Linked DNA regions of Aquibium oceanicum. The main gene of each other region encodes a partner of the protein of the gene in region 2 in a complex. Links are inferred from orthologs where the notes say so. Each region holds a gene or a part of one and is shown on either strand. Other genes may lie near its edges.

What was found. The genes of interacting proteins can lie anywhere in the genome.
Region 1: the proteins of ccmB (region 2) and ccmE are in contact, whole or in part, in a solved structure (PDB 8CE8), measured with the Escherichia coli proteins. The link is inferred for Aquibium oceanicum from one-to-one orthologs.

What each region holds. Positions count from the first base shown.
Region 1 is NZ_CP018171.1:1,851,412-1,856,726, reverse strand. Bases 1-2,969 are described here. They hold ccmE (cytochrome c maturation protein CcmE), read right to left. Parts: upstream 1,718-2,969; coding sequence 1,283-1,717; downstream 1-1,282. Other genes in these bases: BSQ44_RS09215 (hypothetical protein), read right to left, coding at 2,950-2,969; ccmI (c-type cytochrome biogenesis protein CcmI), read right to left, coding at 1,714-2,859; BSQ44_RS09230 (heme lyase CcmF/NrfE family subunit), read right to left, coding at 1-1,267. In the rest of the region: more of BSQ44_RS09215, read right to left, coding at 2,970-3,345; BSQ44_RS09210 (ATP-binding protein), read right to left, coding at 3,513-4,919; BSQ44_RS09205 (response regulator transcription factor), read right to left, coding at 4,916-5,315. UniProt on the Escherichia coli protein: Heme chaperone required for the biogenesis of c-type cytochromes. Transiently binds heme delivered by CcmC and transfers the heme to apo-cytochromes in a process facilitated by CcmF and CcmH.
Region 2 is NZ_CP018171.1:5,148,470-5,156,313, reverse strand. The notes cover bases 2,725-5,469. They hold ccmB (heme exporter protein CcmB), read right to left. Parts: upstream 4,558-5,469; coding sequence 3,892-4,557; downstream 2,725-3,891. Other genes in these bases: BSQ44_RS25240 (zinc-ribbon domain-containing protein), read right to left, coding at 5,221-5,469; ccmA (heme ABC exporter ATP-binding protein CcmA), read right to left, coding at 4,559-5,161; BSQ44_RS25255 (ACT domain-containing protein), read right to left, coding at 3,447-3,887; BSQ44_RS25260 (heme ABC transporter permease), read right to left, coding at 2,725-3,389. Also shown: BSQ44_RS25285 (pyridoxamine 5'-phosphate oxidase family protein), read left to right, coding at 1-433; BSQ44_RS25280 (YybH family protein), read right to left, coding at 642-1,106; BSQ44_RS25275 (helix-turn-helix transcriptional regulator), read right to left, coding at 1,174-1,866; BSQ44_RS25270 (DsbE family thiol:disulfide interchange protein), read right to left, coding at 1,868-2,452; heme exporter protein CcmD, read right to left, coding at 2,449-2,619; more of BSQ44_RS25260, read right to left, coding at 2,625-2,724; more of BSQ44_RS25240, read right to left, coding at 5,470-5,526; aconitate hydratase AcnA, read left to right, coding at 5,885-7,844. UniProt on the Escherichia coli protein: Required for the export of heme to the periplasm for the biogenesis of c-type cytochromes.

The DNA of each region.
Region 1 (5,315 bases), 3.3 Mb from region 2 along the record:
GTTGCGAAGCAGCCCAGAGATCCGCGCGCTTCCAGGCGAGCAGCGGACCGAAAGGCACGGCGATGAGCAGCGGCACCATCAGCGGCCCGAAGGTCAGGTCGAAGAAGGGCGCGCCGACCGAGATCTTCTCTCCCGTCACGGCCTCGAGCGCCAGCGGATAGAGCGTGCCGACGAGTACGGTGGCGACCGCGGTGCTCAGGAAAAGGTTGTTGAGCACCAGAGCGCCTTCGCGCGAGATCGGATGGAAGATGCCACCCGGCGCCAGCGATTGCGCCCGCCAGGCGAACAGCGCCAGCGCACCGCCGATGAAGAGCGTGAGGATGGCGAGGATGAAGACGCCGCGGGTGGGATCGGTCGCAAACGCGTGCACAGAGGTGAGCACGCCGGACCGGACGAGGAAGGTGCCGAGCAGCGACAGCGAGAAGGTGAGGATGGCCAGGAGGATCGTCCAGATCTTCAAGGCCGAGCGCTTCTCCATGACGATCGCGGAATGGAGCAGCGCGGTTCCCGCGAGCCACGGCATGAAGGAGGCGTTCTCCACCGGGTCCCAGAACCAGAACCCGCCCCAGCCGAGCTCGTAATAGGCCCAGAAGGAGCCCATCGCGATGCCGCCGGTGAGGAACACCCAGGCGGCCAGCGTCCACGGCCGTACCCAGCGCGCCCAGGCGGCGTCGATGCGCCCCTCGATCAACGCCGCCACCGCGAAGGAGAAGCAGACGGAGAAGCCGACGTAGCCGAGGTAAAGCAGCGGCGGATGGATGGCCAGGCCGACGTCCTGGAGCACCGGGTTAAGGTCCTGACCCTCGATCGGCGCGGGATTGAGCCGGGCGAAGGGGTTGGACGTGGCGAGGATGAACAGGAAGAAGGCCGAGCCGATCAGTCCCTGGATCGACAGCACGTTGGCGCGCAGCGTCGCCGGCAGGTTGCGGCCGAATGCCGCCACCAGGGCACCGAAGAAGGTCAGGATCAGCACCCACAGCAGCATCGAGCCCTCGTGGTTTCCCCAGGTGCCCGAGAATTTGTAGAGCAGCGGCTTCTGCGAATGCGAATTCTCGAAGACGTTGAGGACCGAGAAGTCCGACAGCACATAGGCGGAGGTCAGCGCCGCGAAGGATATCGCGGTCATGGCAAAACCGGTCACCGCGACCGGCCCGGCGGTCGCCATCAGGCGCGCATCACCCGTGCGCGATCCGACAAGCGGCAGAAAGAACTGGACCAGCGCCAGCGCGAACGCCAGGACGAGCGCGAAATGTCCGGTTTCGACCAATGCCTGCGGCCTCCCTCAGTTTTCCTGCCAGACGCCCTGCGCCTTCAGGCTGTCGGCGACTTCCTTGGGCATGTAGTTCTCGTCGTGCTTGGCGAGCACGCTGTCCGCGACGAAGGTTCCGTCGGCGCCGAACGTGCCTTCCGTCACCACGCCCTGCCCCTCGCGGAACAGGTCTGGCAGGAGCCCATCATAGACGACTTCGACCTTGCCGCCACCGTCGGAGACGCCGAACGAGACACGCGTGCCCTGGCCGCGCACGATCGAACCGTCCTCCACCAGCCCGCCCAGCCGGATGCGCTGTCCCGGTGCGATGCTCGCGGTCGTGAGGTCGGCCGGCATGTAGAAGTAGGAGGTCTTCTGCCCGAGCGCATAGAATGTCAGCCCGGTCGCGGTGCCGACAAAGGCCAGCGCGCCCAGTATGATCGACAGCCGTTTCTGCTTCCGCGTCATCGTTCTTCCACGCCCCTCACGCCCTGTTCCGCCGCGAAGGCCACGAGTTCTCGCGCCGCGGCGCTGTCCTCGCCGAGCGCGGCGACGCCGCGCGTGAGGGCGTCGCGTGCCTCGTCCGCCTTGCCGAGCACCATGTAGGAGCGCACCAGGCGTTGCCAGCCTTCCCGGTCGTCCGGGTTCTCCCTTAGCCTCTCATCAAGCTGAGCAACCATGATCTCGATCATAGCGCTGCGATCGTCGGCGCTCATCTCGCCCGCCGCCTCGAAGTCTTCGCGGGTCGGGCCGGGAGGAGCCGTGCCCCTGCGGGATGCCTCTTCCTCGGCCCGTGCGATGGACTGCTCCACGACCTCGCGCCAGGGCGCGTTCTGCGGCAGGTCGGCAAGCATCGCGCGCAGAGCATCGGCGGCTTCCGACATCCTGCCTTCCTGCGCCATGGCGGTGGCGAGATAGAACCGTGCCTTCGGATCCTGCGGGTCGATTTCCAGCGCCCGCCGGAAGGCGTCGACGGCGTCGGCACGCACCACGCCGCCGGCCGACATCATCAGGGCCTCGCCGAGACCAGTCTCGCGCGCCGCGGTCGGCCCAATAAGGCGGATGGCGTTGCGATAGGCGGTCGCCGCCTCGGTCGGCCGTTCGAGCCTGGCATAGATCGGCGCCAGCACGTCCCAGCCGCGCCCGTCCTGCGGATTGGCGCGAAGATGCGCCTCCGCCCGCGCCACGAGTTCGTCGATGCTGCTCTCGCCCGGGTTCTTCGCCAGCCGCTCTGCGAGCGGCTGACCCGGAAGCTCCGGCGATCCGATCGAACTGTACACCCCCCAGCTCACCAGCGGCACCGCCAGCACGCCTGCCATCGCGAGCCCACGCGCGACGGCCGTCTCGCCCCGGCGCTTCCCGCCTTCGCTCTTCTCCGTGCTGTCGAGTTTCAGGATCCGCCGGCCGATCTCGGCTCGCGCCTGCTCGGCTTCATGCCTGCCGATCAGACCGCGCTCCGCATCCCGCTCCACTTCGGCCAGCTGGTCCCGGTAGACCTCGATGTCATGCACGGAACCGGGCGCGGCCTCCTCGCGCCTGCCGGCGAGCGGCAGGATCACGGCGAGGCTGGCGATCACCGTCAGCAGTCCGAGCACGATCCAGAAAACCATGCGACCTCAAATAGCGATGGTTGGAGGGCATTCCAATCGCCCTTGCGTGCGGCTATTTGGCGGCAGCGGACTGGCTGGCGGACCCATCATTCAGGTGAGCGGCGTCCAGCTGCCGTCGGGGTTGCGGCAGGCCGTGCCGCGCGCCTCCGACTCGCGGCCGCCATCGGTGATCGTATGGCTGTACTGGCGACAGTCCTGGGAGCCGACCCGATAGGGCTGGGCAGCCACAACCGAGCCTGAAAGCCGGCCGTCCTCGGTGTTCCAGGTCACCGGCATTCGCGCCGGCGTGTATTCGAGTGCGCGATACTCCGCTTCCAGCGCCTTACGGCGCTCACGCTCAGGCAGTTTGCTGCCCAGTTCGCCGCCTATCAGGCCGCCGTTCATCTGGGCGATGATGGAATCCTTCGTCGTCGGGGCGGTCACGCCGCTCGTCAGCGACGTGGTCGTGCACGCGCCAAGCGAAAGGCAGGCTGCCAAAAGCGTCATTGCTTTCGCGGCTGTGGGCATCGCTCGATTGTTCCCTTGCGTGACTGCGACCGAAGCATCGGGGCGGTAACGTCGATCTATGACCGAAATTGGGCTCGCCGGAAACCCGAGCCCTTCGTTTCTCATTGGAGCCGCCACTGCCTTGCGAGGGCCGGTAACGTCGAACGTCATCCCGCAGACGGCAGGCGAATCGCGGCTTTCAACCCCCCGAGTTCCGACCGATCGAGCGCCAGTTCGCCGCTGTATTCGCGCACGAGATCGTGAACGATCGCCAGCCCGAGACCGGTCCCGGGCTTGGTCTCGTCGAGCCGCGTGCCGCGCTTCAGCGCCTCGCGCGCCTGTTCCTCGGGAATGCCCGGCCCATCGTCCTCGATCGTCAGCAGGATACGTCCCGCCTCCTCCGCCAGCCGCACGCGCACAGCGGACCGCGCCCATTTGACAGCATTTTCCAGGAGATTGCCGGTAATCTCCTCGAGATCCTCCCGCTCCCCGGCGAAGACGAGTTCGCGCTCCGGGCCTTCGAAGGCAATGTCGACCTTCGGGTCGAGCTTGCGGAACACCCGCAACAGCCGTTCCAGCGGCTCCTTGAGCGGCGTGCGGAAGACGACACTGTCGCGCTGGGCGGCGATGCGCGCGCGCTGAAGGTAGTGCTCCACCTGCTGCTGAAGCGCGGCCGCCTGCTCGACGATGAGCCTCCCCTTCTCACCGCCCATCGCGCGTCCCTCGTTGAGGAGTACGGCCACCGGCGTCTTCAGGGAATGGGCGAGATTGCCGACCTGCGTGCGCGACCGTTCGACGATTCGACGGTTGTTCTCGATCAGCGCGTTCGTCTCGCTGGCGAGCGGTTCGATCTCGGAGGGAAACCTGCCGTCGAGTTTCTTGGCAGTTCCTTCCCGCACCTCGGCCAGCGCGTTGCGCACCTGATCCAAAGGACGCAGTCCCAAAAGAATCACGATGGCGTTGATTGCGATCATGCCGACGCCAAACAGCGTCAGATAGGTGTAGAGCTGTTGTGAGAAGTCGGCGATGTCCAGTTCCAGCTCGCTCCTGTTCCCCATCACGCGGAACCGGGCGATCCGGTTGTCGGAGTCCAGGATGAAGTCGTTCTCAACCACGTCGATTCGTTCGCCAGACAGGCCGACGGTCTCGTAAATGCGCTGGAACTGGCTGTCGAACGGCACCTCGGCTTCCGACGGCGCGGGAATCGGATCGGACATGGAGGAGGAGCGGATGCCGCCGGCGAGGCCCGGCGAGACCGGCTCCACGGCCCAGTACCAGCCGGAACCGGGCTGTGAGAACTTGACGTCGTAAAGCGCCGGCGTCCCTTGCAACTCGCCCTCGTCGGAAACGCTCACCGCCGCGACGAGACTGTAGAGATGCGCTACGAGCAGGCTGCGGAAGCTGCGTTCGGCCGAGACGCGATAGAGCGCGGAAATCAGCGTGGCGATCACCACGAGGGCGACGACCGCCCAAACCGTGGAAAAGGTGACGACGCGGAAGGACAGCGAGCGAAGCCCGATCCTCAGCGCGTTGCGCCTGGCGGGCCGCGCCTGGTGCGGCGCCTGGGTGCTCACTCCTGCGGCTCTCGCATCCGGTACCCCATGCCGCGCACCGTCTCGATCAGGTCCAGGCCCATCTTCTTGCGCAAGCGCCCGACGAACACCTCGACCGTGTTGGAATCGCGGTCGAAATCCTGGTCATAGAGGTGCTCGACCAGTTCGGTGCGCGACACGACCTCCCCCATGTGATGCATGAGATAGGCGAGCAGCCGGAACTCGTGAGAGGTCAGCTTCAGCGGCATTCCGCCGACATCGGCCTTGGACGCCTTGGTGTCGACCCGCAGCGGGCCGCAGACCAGTTCGGACGAGGCGTGCCCCGCCGCCCGGCGAATCAGGGCGCGCACACGCGCCAGCACTTCCTCGATGTGGAAGGGTTTGGCGACGTAGTCGTCGGCGCCCGCGTCGATCCCT
Region 2 (7,844 bases):
CAAGCCGGGTTTCGTCGCCGTTCTGGACGACCACACCCTCGCCATCCCCGACCGGCCGGGCAACAACCGGCTCGACACGCTGGAAAACATCCTGCGCGATCCGGCGGTCGGGCTGCTCTTCCTCATCCCGGGCATGAACGAGACGCTGCGCGTCAACGGACAGGCCCGCATCACCACCGACGAGGTCCTGCGCACCCGTCTCGCCGTCGACGGCAGGCTCCCGGCTTCCGTGATCGTGGTGAAGGTGCTCGCCTGCTACATGCACTGCGCCAAGGCGTTCATGCGTTCGGAACTGTGGAAGCCGGAAAGCTGGCCGGCGCGCGCCGAGATGCCGACGCTGGGCCAGATTCTCAAGGACCAGCTTGCGCTACCTCAGCCCGCGCGCGAGACGGATGAGTGGCTGGACGACGCCTACGCCAAGTCGATGTGGTAGGAGAGGAGACGCCGGTGACGATTTTCATTTTCTGTAGGCAAGTCTTCACCGGCGTTTGGAAACCGACAGATAGCGAGTAGGCTCTTGATCGCCAGCGCTGCGTTGACATCCTCGCGCGTTGCGCTGTCTTGAAGTGTTATCCTACAGTTCCGAGAAGGTTGCCGGTACGACCAGATTCCGCGCCGGAGCAGGATGGCGTTTCGGCAGACTACCTCTTCATTTGCATGTCTCCATACGGATGGTCGATTACCATCAGCCATCCTCCATTCACCTGCCTTCGTAGGACGGCGATCGAAAGCCCGCTATCCTCGATCGGTGTGCCGTCAGGAGCTTTTCCTGTCATCGCCCAAGGCATGAGATGCAGGGCTATGTCGCCGGCCTCGACGACTTCATGGCCATGATAGGTGAATTTCGGCTCCACGGCGAGGAAACCCTCGAACAGGGCGCGTAGTGCCGTTTCGCCAGAAGACGGACTGCCCGGCTCACCGACAACGACAGCGCCATTCTCATATGTCTCGAGCACAGCTTCGACGTCGCCGGCGGCGAAGGCGGTCGTCATCGCCTCGATGACGGACAGAATGCGTCGCGACTCTTTGTGTTCGGTGGCAAGTGCAGGCGCGGCGGCAATGGCGAGCGACGCGGCGAGAGAGGAGAGGAGAGGAATGGTCGACATGAGGGAAGTCTCCGTTGGTTGCGGAGGAGCGATAGCGCATGGCGCTGCCAGATTTCGGCAGTAGCGCTCAGTGGGACGGATTCTGCTCTTCGCGTTTCCGCCACTCCTGCAACAGGTCGTGCTTGCGGCGGGGGTATCGCATCCCAGTTTCGCAAACCTCGACGATACGGTCGCCCCGGAAGTGCCGGATCGCCTCCCGCAATTCGCACCAGGCGACGACGACCCGCACACGCTCAAAGAAGCCGATGGCGATAGGCCAGATCGTGCGACGGAGATGGGCATCGCCCGTCTTGCCGTAGGCAATCTCCACTTTTCGTTCCGTCCGGATGGCGCGGCGGATCACAGCCATATCGATCGAGTCCACTACGGCCTCGTCCACAGGTCCAATCATCAAGCTCGACGTGTCGATGTTGTGGCGCAGCCGCTCCGGCAGGACGTTAGCGATCTTGGCCATGGCACAGGAGGCCGCGGCGCCGAGACGTTCGTCAGCTCTCTCGGCAACCCATGCAGTGCCAAGCAATAGTGCCTCGATCTCGTCGTCGCCGAACATGAGCGGGGGCAGGACGAAGCCGGGTCTGAGCACATAGCCAAGCCCCGGTTCGCCCTCAATAACGGCTCCCTGCCCGCGCAGGGATTCGATGTCGCGATAGAGCGTCCTGATACTCACGCCGGTCTCTCGCGCCAAGTCGGATCCGCTGACCGGGTTGCGGTGACGGCGCAGAATCTCGATCAGCGCAAGAAGCCTCTCAGCGCGCGACATGTCAGGCTCCCGGCGTTGGCTCCGCCAGCGCCTTCTCGATCTGCGGCATCAGCTCGCTCTCCACGCTTTCCGCCGTGAACGGGCCGACATGCTTCCACAGGATGGTGCCATCGCGGCCGACCAGGAAGGTTTCCGGTACGCCGTAGACGCCCCAGTTGATCGCCGTTCGGCCATTCCCGTCCACCCCGATCGCGTCGTAGGGGCTGCCGAGTTCGCCGAGGAAGCGGCGGGCGTTGGCCGGGTCGTCCTTGTAGTTCAGCCCGACGATGCGGAAGCGGTCGTCCCCTGCCAGCTGCATCAGCAGCGGGTGCTCCTGCCGGCAGGGTGCGCACCACGAAGCCCAGACGTTGACCAGCGTCACCTCGCTCGCGAGGTCGGCATTAGTGAATCCCGGTACGCCGGCGCCTTCGAGCGGCGGCAGGTCCGTCGGCGGCGCGGCTTGGCCGATGAGTGCGGAAGGAATGGTGGAGGTGTCCCGGCCCGACATCAGTTGTGCCAGGAACAGGCCCGACAGGACGAGGAAGGCCACCAGCGGAATGAAAACGATCCAGCTGCGCGACTTCCGCGGGCTTTCCTCGACGCTCAAGCTTTGTCCTCCCGCGCGCGCTCGGACCGGCGGCGCACGCCGCTCGCCTCGAGTTCCGCGAGTTCGGTCTTGCGCGCCCGCTGATCGAGGAGCGCCCCGGCGATCATCGCGACGATTGCGATCGCCGAAATGCCGTAGGCGGCGGCGACGTAGAGCGCATGGGTCATCGTCGTCAGTCCGCCTTGCGGTCGGCGCGGCGGGCGCTGACGCGGCGCATGGCGGCCACCCGACGGCGCCAGATCTCGGTGCGGATCGCCATCAGGTGCAGCGTGAAGAAGAGCAGCGTGAAACCCAGCGCCATCGTAAGCAGCGGCCAGAGCAGGCTCGGATGGATCGTCGGTCCGTCGAGACGCATCACCGAGGCCGGCTGGTGTAGCGTGTTCCACCAGTCGACCGAGAACTTGATGATCGGAATGTTGACGAAGCCGACCAGCGTGACGATAGCCGCCGCGCGCGCGGAGCGGCTCGGATCGTCGAGCGCGCGTGTGAGCGCGATCAGGCCGAGATACATCAGGAAGAGCACGAACACGGAGGTTAGCCGCGCGTCCCAGACCCACCAGGTGCCCCACATGGGCTTGCCCCAGATGGAGCCGGTGATCAGCGACAGCGCGGTGAACACTGCGCCGATGGGTGCCGCAGCCTTCAGCGCGACGTCGGCCAGCGGATGGCGCCAGACCAGCGTCCCGATGGCCGAGATCGCCATGATCGAGTAGCACATCATGGCGAGCCACGCGAAGGGCACGTGGATGTACATGATGCGCACGGTGATGCCCTGCTGGTAGTCCTCGGGCGCGGTAAACGCGAGCCACAATCCGACCGCCAGCACGATCGCCGTAAGGCCCGCGAGCCAGGGCACGACGGCATTGGCCAGCGCGACGAACCGCGTGGGATTCGCCAGATCGGTCCAGCGTGAGGTTGCAAGCGTGGTCTGGCTCATGGGCTTCTCATAGAATTCCTTGGCACGAGCCGCAATTGACCGTCGTCAAACCGGCGATCAATTCGATGCGACGGGTCCGCGGCCGATCGACCCGGCTTGCGCTTCGGAGGCGATGTCCTTCAGGATCGCCAGCGCATCCTCGGCCCTGTCGGACGGTACGAAGAGGTGGTCGTGATGGAAGGCCGAGACCGGATTGACGCCGATGCCGGCAGCGGCCAGGCGCGGCAGGATCGCGGCGAGGAACCCGACCGCCTCCAGCGAGGAGTGGATGTCGAGCGTGATCATCCGGCAGGGGAACGTGCATTCGATGCCGAGGAGGGTCGCATCCTCAATCGGCAGGACGAGGGTCGTTCCCTCTCGCTCGAAAAAGCGCATGAGGATGCCGGCGTCCTGCGGCAGCGGCTGACCACGTTTCACGCTGGCGAAGACGAACACCCGGTCGTCGAGGCGGGGGCGCATCGAGGCGAGAAGCGTTTGCAGGTCCGTCTCGCCCGGCATCGCGTCAGTCCGCCGACCACCGCAGGGCGGCCGCCGCGGCCAGCGGGCCGAGCACCGCGAAGAACATGGTCAGTGCCACCATCAGCAGGAACGGCGGCAGGAACGGGTCCGGCTCGGTCACAGCGCCATAGCTCGCCGACACGCCGAAGATCAGCACGGGTATGACCAGCGGCAGCACCAGCACCGAAACCAGCAGCCCGCCGCGCGGCAGGGAGACCGCGACCGCGGCCCCGGCCGCGCCGATGAAGGCGATGGCCGGGGTGCCGAAGAGCAGCGTCAGAGTGGCCGCGCCGATGCCGACCGGGTCCATGTTCATGAAGAGCCCGAGGAGCGGCGCGGCGATCACCAGCGGCAGGACGCTTGCCGTCCAGTGCGCGAGACATTTCACCAGCACCGCCAGCGCGAGCAGATGCCGTCCGCCGCTCATGATCAGGAGATCGAGCGAACCGTCGTCGCGGTCGGCCTGGAACAGGCGGTCGAGCCCGAGCAGGCTGGCGAGCAGCGCGCCGATCCACAGGATCGCCGGGCCGATGCGCGCAAGCAGATTCAGGTCCGGCCCGACGCCGAAGGGGATCACCGCCACGACCGCGAGGAAGAACAGGATGCCAACCAGCGCCCCGCCGCCGGCGCGGATACCGAGCCGCACGTCGCGGACATAGAGGGCCAGCATCTCAGGCCCCCATCCTCAGTTCGTGCGTCCACTCCAGCCCGAGCGGCAGGTGGGTGGCGGCGAGGATCATGCCGCCGTCCTCGAGATGCGTCCGCATCAGGTCCGCGAACTGCTTTTCGGACGCCCTGTCGAGGCCGGCCGTCGGCTCGTCGAGCAGCCAGACCGGACGGTAGCTGACCAGCAGCCGAGCAATCGCGATGCGACGCTTCTGGCCGGTCGACAGGTAGCCGAGCGGCAGGTGGCCGATCTCTTCGAGGCCCACCATCTCGAGCGCTTCGGTAACCGCTAGGTGCGGCTCTCCCATGTAGTCGCGCCAGAAGCCGAGATTCTCGCGCACGCTGAGCGCCGGCTTCAGCGCGTTCTGGTGGCCGAGATAGTGGCTGGCCGAGGCGATGTCGGGCCACCGGGCGTCCGCGTCCGCGATCTCCATCGTCCCGCCCGAGGAAGGAAGCAGGCCCGCCACGATACGAAGCAGCGTCGACTTGCCGGAACCGTTGGGTCCCGTGACGAGCAGCCCCTCACCGTCGGCAAGCGTGAAGGAGATGCCGGAAAATACCGGTTCGCCGCCCCGTTCGCCGGAAAGTTCCCTGGCGATCATCCGCATGCAGAAGCCATCAATTCACCTCCAGTCCGCTGAGAACACAAGATGCCTATCAATGGAAATCAAACCCGTTCGGTGCCGCAGTATGCGCACAGGCGCGCCTTCGGTGTCCGCAAAGGCTTCCCACACTCGGTGCAATCGGGTCCGTACATGCTGGCGCGGTGATGCCAGATTGCATTGACATTGGTTTCGTTCATTCCGGTCATCTTCTCGAACAGCGCCAGCGCGGGAAGCCGCTCATCCCCCTCAGCAAGTGTGTCCAGCGCTTCCGGCAAGGCTGAGCCGCTCTCTCGGCGATATCGCGCGACCTGCTCCAGCGATTGGATGAGCACTGGTTGCATGATCGCCCACTCGTCCTCTGTCAGCATCGGGAGGTCAATCTCGCATCGCCAGCAATACCTTACGATCGGCATCGTCTGCCGCCGCGTTCGCCCGATAGATCGTCCGCCACGAGACGCATGCGAAATCCGTTTCCCGTCCGCTGAAAGTCGCATTGCGATGCAGCATTATTCCCGCCCGCGACACTGGAACTCTTTTTAGAAATTCTCTAAGAGATCAGCAACCGTGCCAGCGGTCAGCATGGAAGCCAATTACGCCGAACGGCGCCACCTCCCCGCAAGGGGCGCGGTACCCGGGAGCGGATAGCGGAAATGACCGTACCCGCACCTTTGCTCACCTTGCACTGGCGTCCGTTTCCAATCGGCAACAGACAGTTAGGGATCGCACGTGTCTAATTCTCTCGACAGCTTCAATTGCCGCCGCACCCTCAAGGTGGGAGACAGGGAGTACGTCTACTTCGACCTGACGGAGGCCGAGAAGAACGGGCTCGACGGCGTGTCGCGCCTGCCTTTCTCGATGAAGGTGCTCCTGGAGAACCTGCTGCGCAACGAGGATGGCCGATCGGTCACCAAGGCCGACATCGAGGCGGTGAAGGACTGGCTGGCCGACAAGGGCTCGGCGGGACACGAGATCGCCTACCGTCCGGCGCGCGTGCTGATGCAGGATTTCACCGGCGTTCCCGCCGTCGTCGACCTCGCGGCCATGCGCGACGGCATCAAGGCGCTCGGCGGCGATCCCCAGAAGATCAACCCGCTGGTGCCGGTCGACCTCGTCATCGACCATTCGGTGATCGTCGACGAGTTCGGTACGCCGATGGCCTTTGCCCGCAATGTCGAGCTCGAATACGAGCGCAACGGCGAGCGCTACCGCTTTCTGAAATGGGGCCAGCAGGCCTTCCAGAATTTCCGTGTCGTGCCGCCCGGCACCGGCATCTGCCACCAGGTGAACCTCGAATATCTCGGCCAGACTGTCTGGACGAAGGACGAGGACGGCGCGACGGTCGCCTATCCCGACACCTGCGTCGGCACCGATTCGCACACCACCATGATCAACGGCCTCGGCGTGCTCGGCTGGGGCGTCGGCGGCATCGAGGCGGAAGCGGCCATGCTCGGCCAGCCGGTGTCGATGCTCCTGCCCGAGGTCGTCGGCTTCAAGCTCACCGGCTCGATGAAGGAAGGCGTGACCGCGACCGATCTCGTGCTGACGGTCGTGCAGATGCTGCGCAAGAAGGGCGTCGTGGGCAAGTTCGTCGAGTTCTTCGGCGAAGGGCTCGCCTCGATGACGCTCGCCGACCGAGCCACGATCGGCAACATGGGTCCGGAGTACGGCGCGACCTGCGGCTTCTTCCCGGTCGACAGGGAGACACTGAAGTATCTTACGATTTCCGGCCGCGAAAAGGATCGCATCGCCCTTGTCGAGGCCTACTCCAAGGCGCAGGGCATGTTCTGGGAGCCCGGTGCATCCGAGCCGGTCTTCACCGACACGCTGGAACTCGATCTCGGCGACGTGGTGCCCTCGATGGCCGGACCGAAGCGTCCCGAGGGGCGCATCCCGCTTCCGGGCATTGCCGCCGGCTTCGAGGAGGCACTGGTCAAGGAATACAAGAAGGACGCTTCCGAGGCCGACAAGCGCTGGAAGGTGGAAGGCGAGGATTTCGACCTCGGCCATGGCGACGTGGCGATTGCGGCCATCACGTCCTGCACCAACACGTCCAACCCGTCGGTGCTCATCGGTGCCGGCCTTCTGGCCCGCAACGCCAACCGTCTCGGCCTCAAGCAGAAGCCGTGGGTGAAGACCTCGCTGGCGCCGGGTAGCCAAGTGGTCGCCGAGTATCTCGAGAAGGCCGGCCTGCAGAAGGAGCTCGACCAGATCGGCTTCAATCTCGTCGGCTTCGGTTGCACGACCTGCATCGGCAATTCCGGCCCGCTGCCGCCGGCGGTGTCCAAGACCATCAACGACAAGGGCCTGATCGCGGCGGGCGTTCTGTCCGGCAACCGCAACTTCGAAGGCCGCATCTCGCCCGACGTGCAGGCCAACTATCTCGCCTCGCCGCCGCTGGTCGTCGCCTATGCCCTCGCCGGTACGGTCACCAAGGACCTGACCAAGGAACCGATCGGGCAGGACAGGGACGGCAAGGACGTGTTCCTGAAGGACATCTGGCCCTCCAACCAGGAGATCCAGGAGTTCATCCAGAAGCACGTCACGCGCGATCTGTTCGAGCAGAAGTACGCCGAGGTGTTCACCGGCGACGAGAACTGGCAGGCGGTGCAGATCCCGGCCGGGGAGACTTATGCCTGGGACGATGATTCCACCTACGTCCAGAACCCGCCCTACTTCGCCGGCATGC